DNA from 2 places in the Sporomusa rhizae genome. Region 2 is predicted to be linked to the other one. Evidence: riboswitches for the same ligand, from Rfam matches in the RefSeq annotation. Region 2 holds a riboswitch; the other holds the start of a gene.
The links. A riboswitch is a leader RNA that binds a small molecule or an ion and turns the genes downstream of it on or off. The one in region 2 is predicted to bind glycine.

Region 1: it holds a riboswitch for glycine, as region 2 does, so the genes downstream of both, SRRS_RS00515 (hypothetical protein) here and gcvT (glycine cleavage system aminomethyltransferase GcvT) in region 2, are expected to answer to the same signal.

Annotation. Positions count from the first base shown of each region.
Region 1 is NZ_CP156925.1:131,888-136,989, reverse strand. It holds gene SRRS_RS00525 (TerC family protein) at 8-700, opposite strand; gene SRRS_RS00520 (dipeptidase) at 1,147-2,088, opposite strand; glycine riboswitch at 2,462-2,550, shown strand; gene SRRS_RS00515 (hypothetical protein) at 2,681-2,980, shown strand; gene SRRS_RS00510 (hypothetical protein) at 2,977-3,387, opposite strand; gene SRRS_RS00505 (alpha/beta hydrolase) at 3,573-4,298, shown strand; gene SRRS_RS00500 (LysE family translocator) at 4,364-4,972, opposite strand; gene SRRS_RS00495 (Lrp/AsnC family transcriptional regulator) at 4,983-5,102, opposite strand, start outside.
Region 2 is NZ_CP156925.1:5,391,275-5,396,376, reverse strand. It holds gene SRRS_RS25230 (HD-GYP domain-containing protein) at 1-478, shown strand, start outside; gene serS (serine--tRNA ligase) at 890-2,158, shown strand; glycine riboswitch at 2,309-2,397, shown strand; gene gcvT (glycine cleavage system aminomethyltransferase GcvT) at 2,608-3,705, shown strand; gene gcvH (glycine cleavage system protein GcvH) at 3,708-4,097, shown strand; gene gcvPA (aminomethyl-transferring glycine dehydrogenase subunit GcvPA) at 4,099-5,102, shown strand, end outside.

The DNA.
Region 1 (5,102 bases), 570 kb from region 2:
ATTAACTTTATTGTGCTGGGTAATTATCCCTCGCGCAGGCTCCCCGGGATGCTTCTTTGTGGGCTCTCTTATACCAAAAGCCGACAGCTAATACACCTACTGTAATAGCAAACGGAAGCAGCCATTCCGGAACGAAATTATGAATGACAGGACCAATTTTATGATCGGCCATCATCATCTCGCCTGCAGTCCAAGCAATCAGAGCAGCGCCGGCATAAACAACAATCGGAAATCTGTCCATAATTTTAATAATGATTTGGCTGCCAAAAATAATTAACGGAATGCTAAGCGCAAGGCCGATACTTAAAAGCAGAAAATCGCCTTTTGCTACAGCAGCAATAGCCAAGGTGTTATCAAGGCTCATAACCAAATCGGCAACAATAATTGTCTTAATAGCGGCCCAGAACGTAGCACCGGCCTCTACATTTTCCTCGCCATTATCTTCCATAAGTAATTTAGCCGCAATCCAAATTAAGAGTAAACCGCCGATAAACTGGACATAGGGAATTTGCAAGAGTACAACTGCCACAAGTGTCAATACCACCCGTAGCCCTATCGCCCCGGCGCTACCCCACAGGATGGCCATCTTTTGTTGCTTTTGGGGCAAACAACGGCTAGCCATTGCAATGACTACAGCATTGTCGCCGCTAAGCACGATGTTCACCATCATGATACTAGCTAGCGCTAATAAAAACTCCATTTTTCTGCACTCCTTTTTTGGCTTTATAATTGTTTTGATACCAAATGACCTTAAAACAAAGCCCTTCCATGATATCTGGTTTTAGCACCAGATATCAATGGTGTGGTATTAAGCTTATTGTACCAATATGCTGTTAATTGTGCAAGTCCTATATCGATAAAATATTGTATACATAATACAACATTGACTTTTCAAATCCGCAATACAGGCATTTCACTCATAAATTCACCTTAATACTTATCATTTCTACGTTTTTGACAAAAAAAGAAAAAGCACAAGCCAGTGTCTTCTGCTTGTGTACACAAGATAATCATTAACAAATTTTGCAGAATTTATATAGTACTAGATTATAATACTTAGTATTAGTACCTTTACACCGCATTAGGTTACATTACTCTTTTTGTCCTGTTATATTGGGCAATTGTTTCAGCAGGATGTTCTTTGTATCAGAGCAACGTATCTTTAATCACTCTAAGCGCATTTCCCCAACATATTTTATCGATTTCGCCCGCAGTAAAACCGCTAGATTCTAACGCTATTGTAAGCTTACTCATTTGACCGGCATGTGCCAGTTCTAATTCCGGACTTATCCCGTCAAAATCCGAACCTATTGCGATAACATCGAGGCCGCCCACCCGGCGAATATGTTTTATATGCAAAACCATATCACTGACTCGGCTGATAGGAGCATTCCCAAGAAAATCTTTGGCAAAATTAATGCCCATAACGCCACCTTTATCGGCCAGCACTCTGATCATATCGTCTGTCATATTGCGAGGATGGCCGGCCAATGCACGCGCATTGGAGTGTGAGGCAACAAACGGCTTGGCAGATAATTGTGCTACGTCATAGAACCCCTTATCGGACAGATGGGAAACATCTATAAGCATACCAAGGCGGTTCATTTCAGCAACTACTTCCCGCCCGAACGGGGTAAGCCCCTGTTCCCTGCATTCCGGCCGCGAGTTAGGATAACCAATTTCGTTAGGGTAATTCCAAGTCAGTGTAATTAATCTGACACCCAGGCGGAAAAAATTACGCAAATGCACCAAACTCCCCTGCATTGCGCCGCCTTCTTCAATGGTTAGAAAGGCCGAGATCTTGCCATTCTCCCGATTACGGCAAAAATCACTATAGTTTTTAGCCAAGGCTATATATTGCTGATTGATTTCCAGTTCCTGATAAAAGCGGTCAATCATGCCCAACGCCCGCTGCAATAAATTCCCATCCGTTTTTTGGTTAAGGAACATAGCAAAAAACTGGGCTTGCGCCTGCCCGGCTCGCAGTTTTTCTATATCCACACTATAAGTATTACAATATAATCCGCCTTGCTCCTTCTCTTCCATTAGGCGCAAAATGGTATCACAGTGAAGATCTATACACTTCAACCAAGTCCCCCCCCTTTCCCCTCTTCAGCCAATAAAGCACTGCAATAAACACGGCTCACACTTTGGTAATACAAAAAGCCGGTCACCATATGTATACGCAGCAGTATGTGTCGAAATACCAAACAACAATCCTGTACTCCTCTGACGGCTACTATCTCCGGCTACTTGCTCTGAATCTACTCGGAAAAAGCTTCGTTAATTACAACAATTCGAGCAACTACCCGCCAAATCCCCCCGTCTGTGCCATAAAATAACACATCCTATCTACAGAATATTTTAATGTTATTTTTTTCACTTTTTCATCTCTACATCTATTGACATCTTTCGTCAACCATCTTAGAATGAAGTCAATAGGCAATTGAATATTGTCAGGATGATGCTAATAGGAGAGACTGCGTGAGCAGCGCCGAAGGAGCAAGGCTACTGCCTCAAACTCTCAGGCAAAAGGACTGTTAGCAGACTGAACTCTGGAGAATGCGCATATCAAGCGCTACCGAAGGAGAGCCTTAACGGTGAACTCTCAGGTACAAAGGACAGAGACAAGGAATTTTTCCATTGTCTCTGTTTTTATTATTTTAGGGGGAAATTTACAATGGTACACATCAGTAACCTGAACCGCGTCGGTCTACAATGGACAGCCTGCTACATTTACCATTACATGATCTCAAAACTATTCTTGGATTCGGTTATGCTAAATATGGTCAATGTATTAGCAGCCATAATCACTTCAGCTTATTTTATCCGCAAAATTCATTTAACAGCTACTAACCCCAACACCAGGCGGCAAAAATCAGATAATCCTGATTTACTTGCTCAAACAAGCCATGTGTGGCAAACCGTATTGGCCGGCACCGTGATTTTATCAATCATTATAAGAAACACCGTATACTAATCCACACTGCCAGAATCACCGGCATTACCCGAATCGCTTACATCCTTAGCCGGTTCAGGCGAAGCGAATTCTCCTTGGATCTCCTGCACCTGCTCTTCGGCCCATAACTGCTGGCTGAAGCTGTCAAAATCAGCTTCTTTCATTATTCCGGCCTTCGCCAATTCATGTTTAAGCTCCTCCGGGGCGAGACCGCGCCAATTCTCATATTGATGGCTGTCAATCAAGAAGTTATTAACTAGATAGCTAAGCATACTTCCCGTCAGGGGGCTACTCATTTCATTCGTCTCCTGGCGCAAATAAGCATCGTCTTTTATTATCTCCGGATGACTGGCCGCAGGCTGGCGCGGGCGGAGAAACACAGCAGCGGCAATAGCTATACCAGTTACTGCTATAATTACCCAAATCATGTGGTAAACCTCCTTTTATAATTGCAATACACATTTAGTATCAACAAAAAAAAATCTAGATTATCGTGTTAAATAAAACCATGATATCTTTATTGTATCGGAAGGTTATTAACCAACCTTCTGCGAATAAAACGTTATTGCATACAGTTTTTCTTACTAACTATTCCAAAACAGGCGAGGTAGCTATGAAGCATTTAGCCATACCGTCCGGTTCTACTTCACTTTCGGGGATTTTACATACTCCAGTGGCTCCCGTAGGAAATACCCTGATTATCTCCCATGGGTTTCGTGGCAGCAAAGACGGCGGAGGCCGGGCTGTCGCGCTGGCCGAAGCGGCGGCAGCGGTTGGCTGCCATGTAATTCGTTATGACTTTACGCCATGCGTCAATCTTTCTTGCCAAATTACCGAATTGAACGCAGTTATTACCTACGCCCGTCAAACAATCGGCGGACAGATATTTCTGTTGGGCCGGAGCATGGGTGGTAGCGCCTCAATAGCCGCAGCTGCAGCTGACCAAAGAATAAGTGGACTTATCCTATGGGCTACTCCTTGGAACTTAGACGAAACATTTCGGTTAGCTCTCGGTAATTATTATGAAATACTGGCGGCAGGCAAAAATATAACCTTAGAAGACGAATATGGCCGCCTGCAGCTTACTCCTGACTTTATCCATGATTTTAATCGCCATAATCTTCTAGCCTGCGTAAAACAGCTAAGCACAACCCCCATCCTCGTAATACATGGAACAGCAGATGTTATTGTGCCTGCCAATCAGGCACACACACTATACCAGCATGCTTCGGAGCCAAAGAAGCTAATACTCTTTCCCGACGGAGACCACCATTTAGCAGCCTATTCCCAGGAGGCCAGTTCTGCTGTAGCAGAGTGGCTGAGCGGCTTTGTCCGTTAAAGTCGAAATTCTAAAAAAAAGCGTCTACTATCGCCCAGGTAATAGACGCTTTTTTTCTAGCATAGTTACCTGCCAATAATAGCCACGATACCAAAAAGCATTATAACAAGACCGGAAATTTTATTGACTAGGCCAAGGTTCCTCTCGTTCACCTTCTCCCGGAACGCACTAATACAACCGCTCAACACAAACCACCACAAAAGCGAACCGGCGAAAACACCCGCAACCATTTGCACGGCTCCCAGCCGGTCACCGACTGCAGTGCCAATTCCCAATCCTGCAAAAATACCGGCAAAAGATAGAATCGTCATCGGGTTTGTTATCGTCAACAGAAAGGTTGACAGAAACGCTTTAAAGATGCCGGTACTTTTTACCTGCAGGGTGCTGTCAGGCGGCGCTGCCGTAAAAGACTTATAGCCGAGAAAACAAAGAAAACTTCCCCCTATAAGTTTAAGCAGAACTTGCTGTTCCAACAGAAACTGCGCTATAACTGTTATGCCAAATGCAGCGATACTGCCATATATAGCATCGGCCGCGGCTGCCCCCAATCCTGATACCACTCCCGCCGACATCCCCTGCAGCAATGTTTTTCTAATGCATAGTAGCCCAATAGGACCAACCGGAGCAGCGATAGAAAAGCCAATGATCAAACCTTTCACAAACAACGGCCACATACATACCACCTCACTCAGTAATTAATGGCAATACCGGGGTCTCTTTTACCGTTGACAAGAGAATCGTTGTTTTCGTTTTGACTATACCGGGAGTACTCTTAATCTGCTCGCCCAGCAGCATTTCCAAATG
Region 2 (5,102 bases):
GGATTTGACTGTTGAAGATGTGTCGATGGCGTATGTTGTTGGGATAGTTCACGATGTGGGTAAAGTAAGTGTACCTGATCATATTCTAAATAAGCCTGGACGTTTAACGGAAGAAGAGTTTGCTGTGATAAAACAGCATCCTGATATTGGTGCCAATATTTTGGAAGAAGTGGTCGGCCTGGAACAGGTAGCTGAAATTGTGCGTCACCACCATGAACGGTATGATGGAGAAGGGTATGTGCAGGGATTGAGCGGGGAATCAATACCGCTGTTTAGCAGGATGCTGGCATTGTGTGACACTTTTGATGCAATGACGACTGCCCGCTGTTACCGGGAGAAACCGCTAAGTACTAATGAAGCCCTGGCGGAAATATCCAGATGTGCCGGAACACAGTTTGATCCGCAAATATGCCGGAGTTTTATTGAATTTATTAATTACCAGGGAGGCTGTAACTATTTAGCGACAGCCAATGTTTGAACAGATTGTCAACACTTTACAATTAATGTTGAATAATGTATAATTTTATAATACATAATATATGGTAACATGATATCGTTAGATGCAATGATAGGACAGTGCATAACTGTATGTTTTCAGAGAGCTGGTGGATTGGTGCGAGCCGGTAACAGCATTATGCTATCCAACCTTGAGCAGGCGGCGATGAGCCGCACGGTTCACGTCCGTTATGCGTGCCGAGCGGACTAGCAATAGTCAATCAGGGTGGCAACGCGGGAGAAAGATAACTCTCGTCCCTATAATATAGTGGGACGGGAGTTTTTTGCATTGCCAGAATAAATATCCATCTTTTGGCATTCAATAAGAGAAGGTAGGTTTCTGCCCTCGTCCGCACAGAACAGTCGATTCGTATCGTTAAGGAGGTATATATAAATGCTAGACATTAAATTTGTACGTGATAACCCGGAAAAAGTTGAGCAAGCTCTGAACAACCGGGGCGCCGCGATGAGTCTGGATGAATTCATCAACTATGAGAAAGAACGGCGCGAACTGCTGGCCGAAGTAGAAACGTTGAAAAACCAACGGAATACAGTTTCACAGGAGATCAGCAGGAAGAAGAAAGCCGGCGAAAATGCCGACGATATGATTGTGGAGATGCGCGAAGTAGGTGATCGCATCTCGGCCATTGATGCTAAGCTTAAAGAAACGGAAGCTTCTCTTAACGGTATTATTATGAGCATTCCTAATGTCCCGCACGAATCTGTGCCTGTGGGTAAAGATGAGCATGATAATAAAGAAATTCGCCGCTGGGGCACTCCGCGTGAATTTTCTTTTGAACCCAAGCCGCACTGGGAAATTGGTGAGAAGCTGGGCATCCTGGATTTTGAACGTGGTGGCAAGGTAACCGGAGCCAGATTTACTTTTTATAAAGGCCTGGGTTCCCGTTTGGAACGTTCGCTTATTAACTTCATGCTTGATTTGCATACCAAAGAGCATGGCTTTACCGAGTTTTTCCCACCGTTTATTGTCAATGAAGCGAGTATGACTGGCACCGGTCAACTGCCTAAGTTTGCTCAGGATATGTTCAAACTGGAAGGTCTTGACTACTACCTCATTCCTACTGCCGAAGTGCCTATTACTAATTTTCATCGCCAGGAAATCCTAGACGCTAAGGATTTACCTTTGTACTATACTGCCTACAGTGCTTGCTTCAGAGCGGAAGCCGGTGCAGCCGGCCGGGATACCCGCGGTCTTATCCGTCAGCATCAGTTTAACAAAGTGGAACTTGTTAAATTCAGTCTGCCGGAAGAATCTTATAATGAGTTAGAAAAGTTAACTCTTAATGCCGAAAAAGTGTTGCAACTGCTAGGTCTGCCTCACCGGACAATGCTGTTATGCTCCGGCGATATGGGTTTTTCCTCAGCCAAAACATATGACCTTGAAGTTTGGCTGCCAAGCTTCAATACGTATCGTGAGATTTCCTCCTGCTCTAACTTTGAAGACTTCCAGGCACGCCGGGCTGAAATTAAGTTCCGCCGTGAACCGAAAGCCAAACCGGAGTTTGTCCATACGCTGAACGGATCTGGTGTAGCGATTGGCAGGACAGTAGCCGCTATTCTGGAAAACTACCAGCAGGCCGACGGATCGGTTATCATACCTGAACTGTTACGGCCATACATGGGCGTAGATGTAATAAAATAGCCAACGGAATAATGCAAGACAAGGCAAAGAGAAGTATTCCTTTGCCTTGTCTTTTTTTTTCTGGATTTTTCTTGCTAATTAAATAATTTCGACTATTGACAATTTTTCTGTTCCTTTGCTAAAATTAATGTACAACCAAATAATACCAGGATGATGGTTATAGGAGAGAACGTTTTGGTACGGCGCCGAAGGAGTAAGCACTTTGTCAAACTCTCAGGCAAAAGGACTGTAACCGGACTATACTCTGGAGAGCACACTTTGCGGTAACGCGGGTGTCACCGATGGGGAGCCCTGACGGGCAAATCTCTCAGGTACAATGGACAGAGGCAAAGGGATTATTCCACTTTGCCTCTGTTTTTATTTGTCCACTTTTAACTGCTGGATAACTAAGTGGTAGTGGGATAATTGGGAAATGGGTATCCTATAGAAAAAAAGAGGAGATGATTTGCATGACAGTACGGCAGACGCCGCTCTACGAGACTCATGTCAAGTACGGCGGCAAAATCGTCGAGTTTGGCGGCTGGCTGCTTCCGGTCCAGTATGCGGGAATTCTGGAAGAGCATAAAGCCGTCAGGGAAAAGGCTGGATTATTTGATGTATCTCATATGGGTGAGGTACTTGTTAAAGGGCCGGAAGCGTTAGCTTTTTTGCAAAAACTGGTGACAAATGACGTTTCCCGGATAGCTGATACGCAAGTGCAGTACACCCCAATGTGCTATCCTGATGGCGGTACAGTGGATGACCTCTTGATTTATAAACGTAGTAACGAGGAATATTTTTTAGTTATAAACGCCGCCAATATCGAAAAAGACTGGAATTGGATGCAAGAAAATAGTGCCGGCTTTAACGTGGAATTGACCAATTTATCCGATCAGACTGCCGAACTGGCGCTGCAAGGGCCGCAGGCTGAAACCATAATAAGCAAACTGACCGATGCCCCGCTGGCTAAGCTCGGTTACTACTGGTTTATCCCGCAAACTACAGTTGCCGGAAAATCTGTCATGGTTTCACGCACCGGCTACACCGGCGAAGATGGTTTTGAAATTTACTGCCGGCCGGAAGATGCAGCTTTTCTTTGGGAAAAACTAATGGAAGCCGGCAAACCGTACGGGCTGATGCCTACCGGACTTGGTTGCCGTGATACGCTGAGGTTTGAAGCGACCCTTCCGTTATATGGGCATGAATTGTCGGCAACAATTACGCCGATTGAAGCTGGTATTGGTAAATTTGTTTCTTTGGATAAAGGCGAGTTTAACGGACGTGCCACCCTTGCCGCGCAGAAACAAAATGGGCCGCACCGTAAAATTGCCGGGTTTGTTTTAACCGGACGGGGAATTGCCCGGGCCGACTACCCGGTTGTTTTTGAGGGACGCCGGATAGGGACGGTGACAACCGGTTCCTACGCACCTACTCTGGATAAAAATATCGGGTTGGCATTAGTGGAAGCCGAATATGCCAAAGTGGGCGGCAAGTTTGACATTGAGATCCGCGGGAAAAACGTTCCTGCTGAAGTTATCGCCAAACCATTTTATATTAGGGGGAAATAACAATGAATATTCCAAAAGAGCTTAAGTATTCTAAAGATCACGAGTGGATAAAAGTGGAAGGTAATGTGGCTACTATCGGAATTACCGATTTTGCTCAATCTCAATTAGGTGATGTAGTATTTGTAGAATTGCCGGAAGTCGGAACCGAAGTTGCCGCTGAAGCAGGTTTTTCTGTAGTTGAGTCGGTAAAGGCAGTATCTGATATTTATGCACCTATTTCCGGTAAAGTAATTGAAGTAAACGAGGCCCTGTCCGATGCTCCTGAGACTGTCAACCAAGATGCATATGGACAAGGCTGGATTGCCAAGTTTGAAATTACTGATACCTCTGAACTAGGTAAGCTTCTAGACAGTGAGGCCTATGAGAAACTGGTAGCCGAGGGAGGCCATTAAAATGCCGTGGAGTTATTTGCCGCATACCGACGAAGACCGCAAGGCTATGCTTCAGGCTATCGGTGTGAATGAAGTCAGGGATTTGTTTGTAGATATCCCTGCTGAATTGCGAATGAACCGGCCGCTTGATTTACCTCAAGCCATGTCTGAACCTGAATTGGCAGAACACTTGTCGGCGATGGCCGCTAAGAGCGCTGCGGTTACTGAATATGCTTGTTTCCTTGGTGCCGGGGCGTATGACCACTACATACCCAGTGTGGTTGACCATGTACTGAGACGTTCGGAATTCTATACAGCATACACGCAGTATCAGCCGGAAATTTCGCAAGGGTATCTGCAAGTACTGTGGGAATACCAGAGCCTTATTTGTGAACTAACCGGCATGGCAGTAGCCAATGCTTCCTTATATGACGGCGGCACTGGTCTGGCTGAAGCAGCTATGATGGCAGCCAGCGCCACCAACCGCAGCGAATTACTGGTAGCCAAGAGTGTTCATCCTCACTACCGGACTATCTTAAATACCTATGCTATTGACAAGGGTTACACAATTACGGAGATTGGCTATAAAAATGGACAGCTGGACGCTGATGAACTGCAGGCTAAACTGAGTAAATCCGTCGCCGGTGTTATTCTTGAGACTCCAAATTTCTTCGGTGCTATCGAAAACGTCAAGGCCTTGGCCGATTTAGCTCACGCTCAAGGCGCGCTGCTGATTACCGCCGTTGATCCGATTTCGCTTGGTTTACTTGAGGCTCCCGGCAAGCTGGGTGCCGATATTGTGTTGGGAGAAGGCCAAAGCCTTGGTATTCCGATGTCCTTTGGCGGCCCGTACCTTGGTTTCTTTGCTACTACCGAGAAACTGATGCGTAAGATGCCCGGCAGAATTGTCGGCCAAACTACCGACAACGAAGGCACCCGCGGTTTTGTTCTGACGCTGCAAGCCCGCGAACAGCACATCCGCCGCGAGAAAGCAACTTCTAACATCTGCTCCAATGAAGCATTATG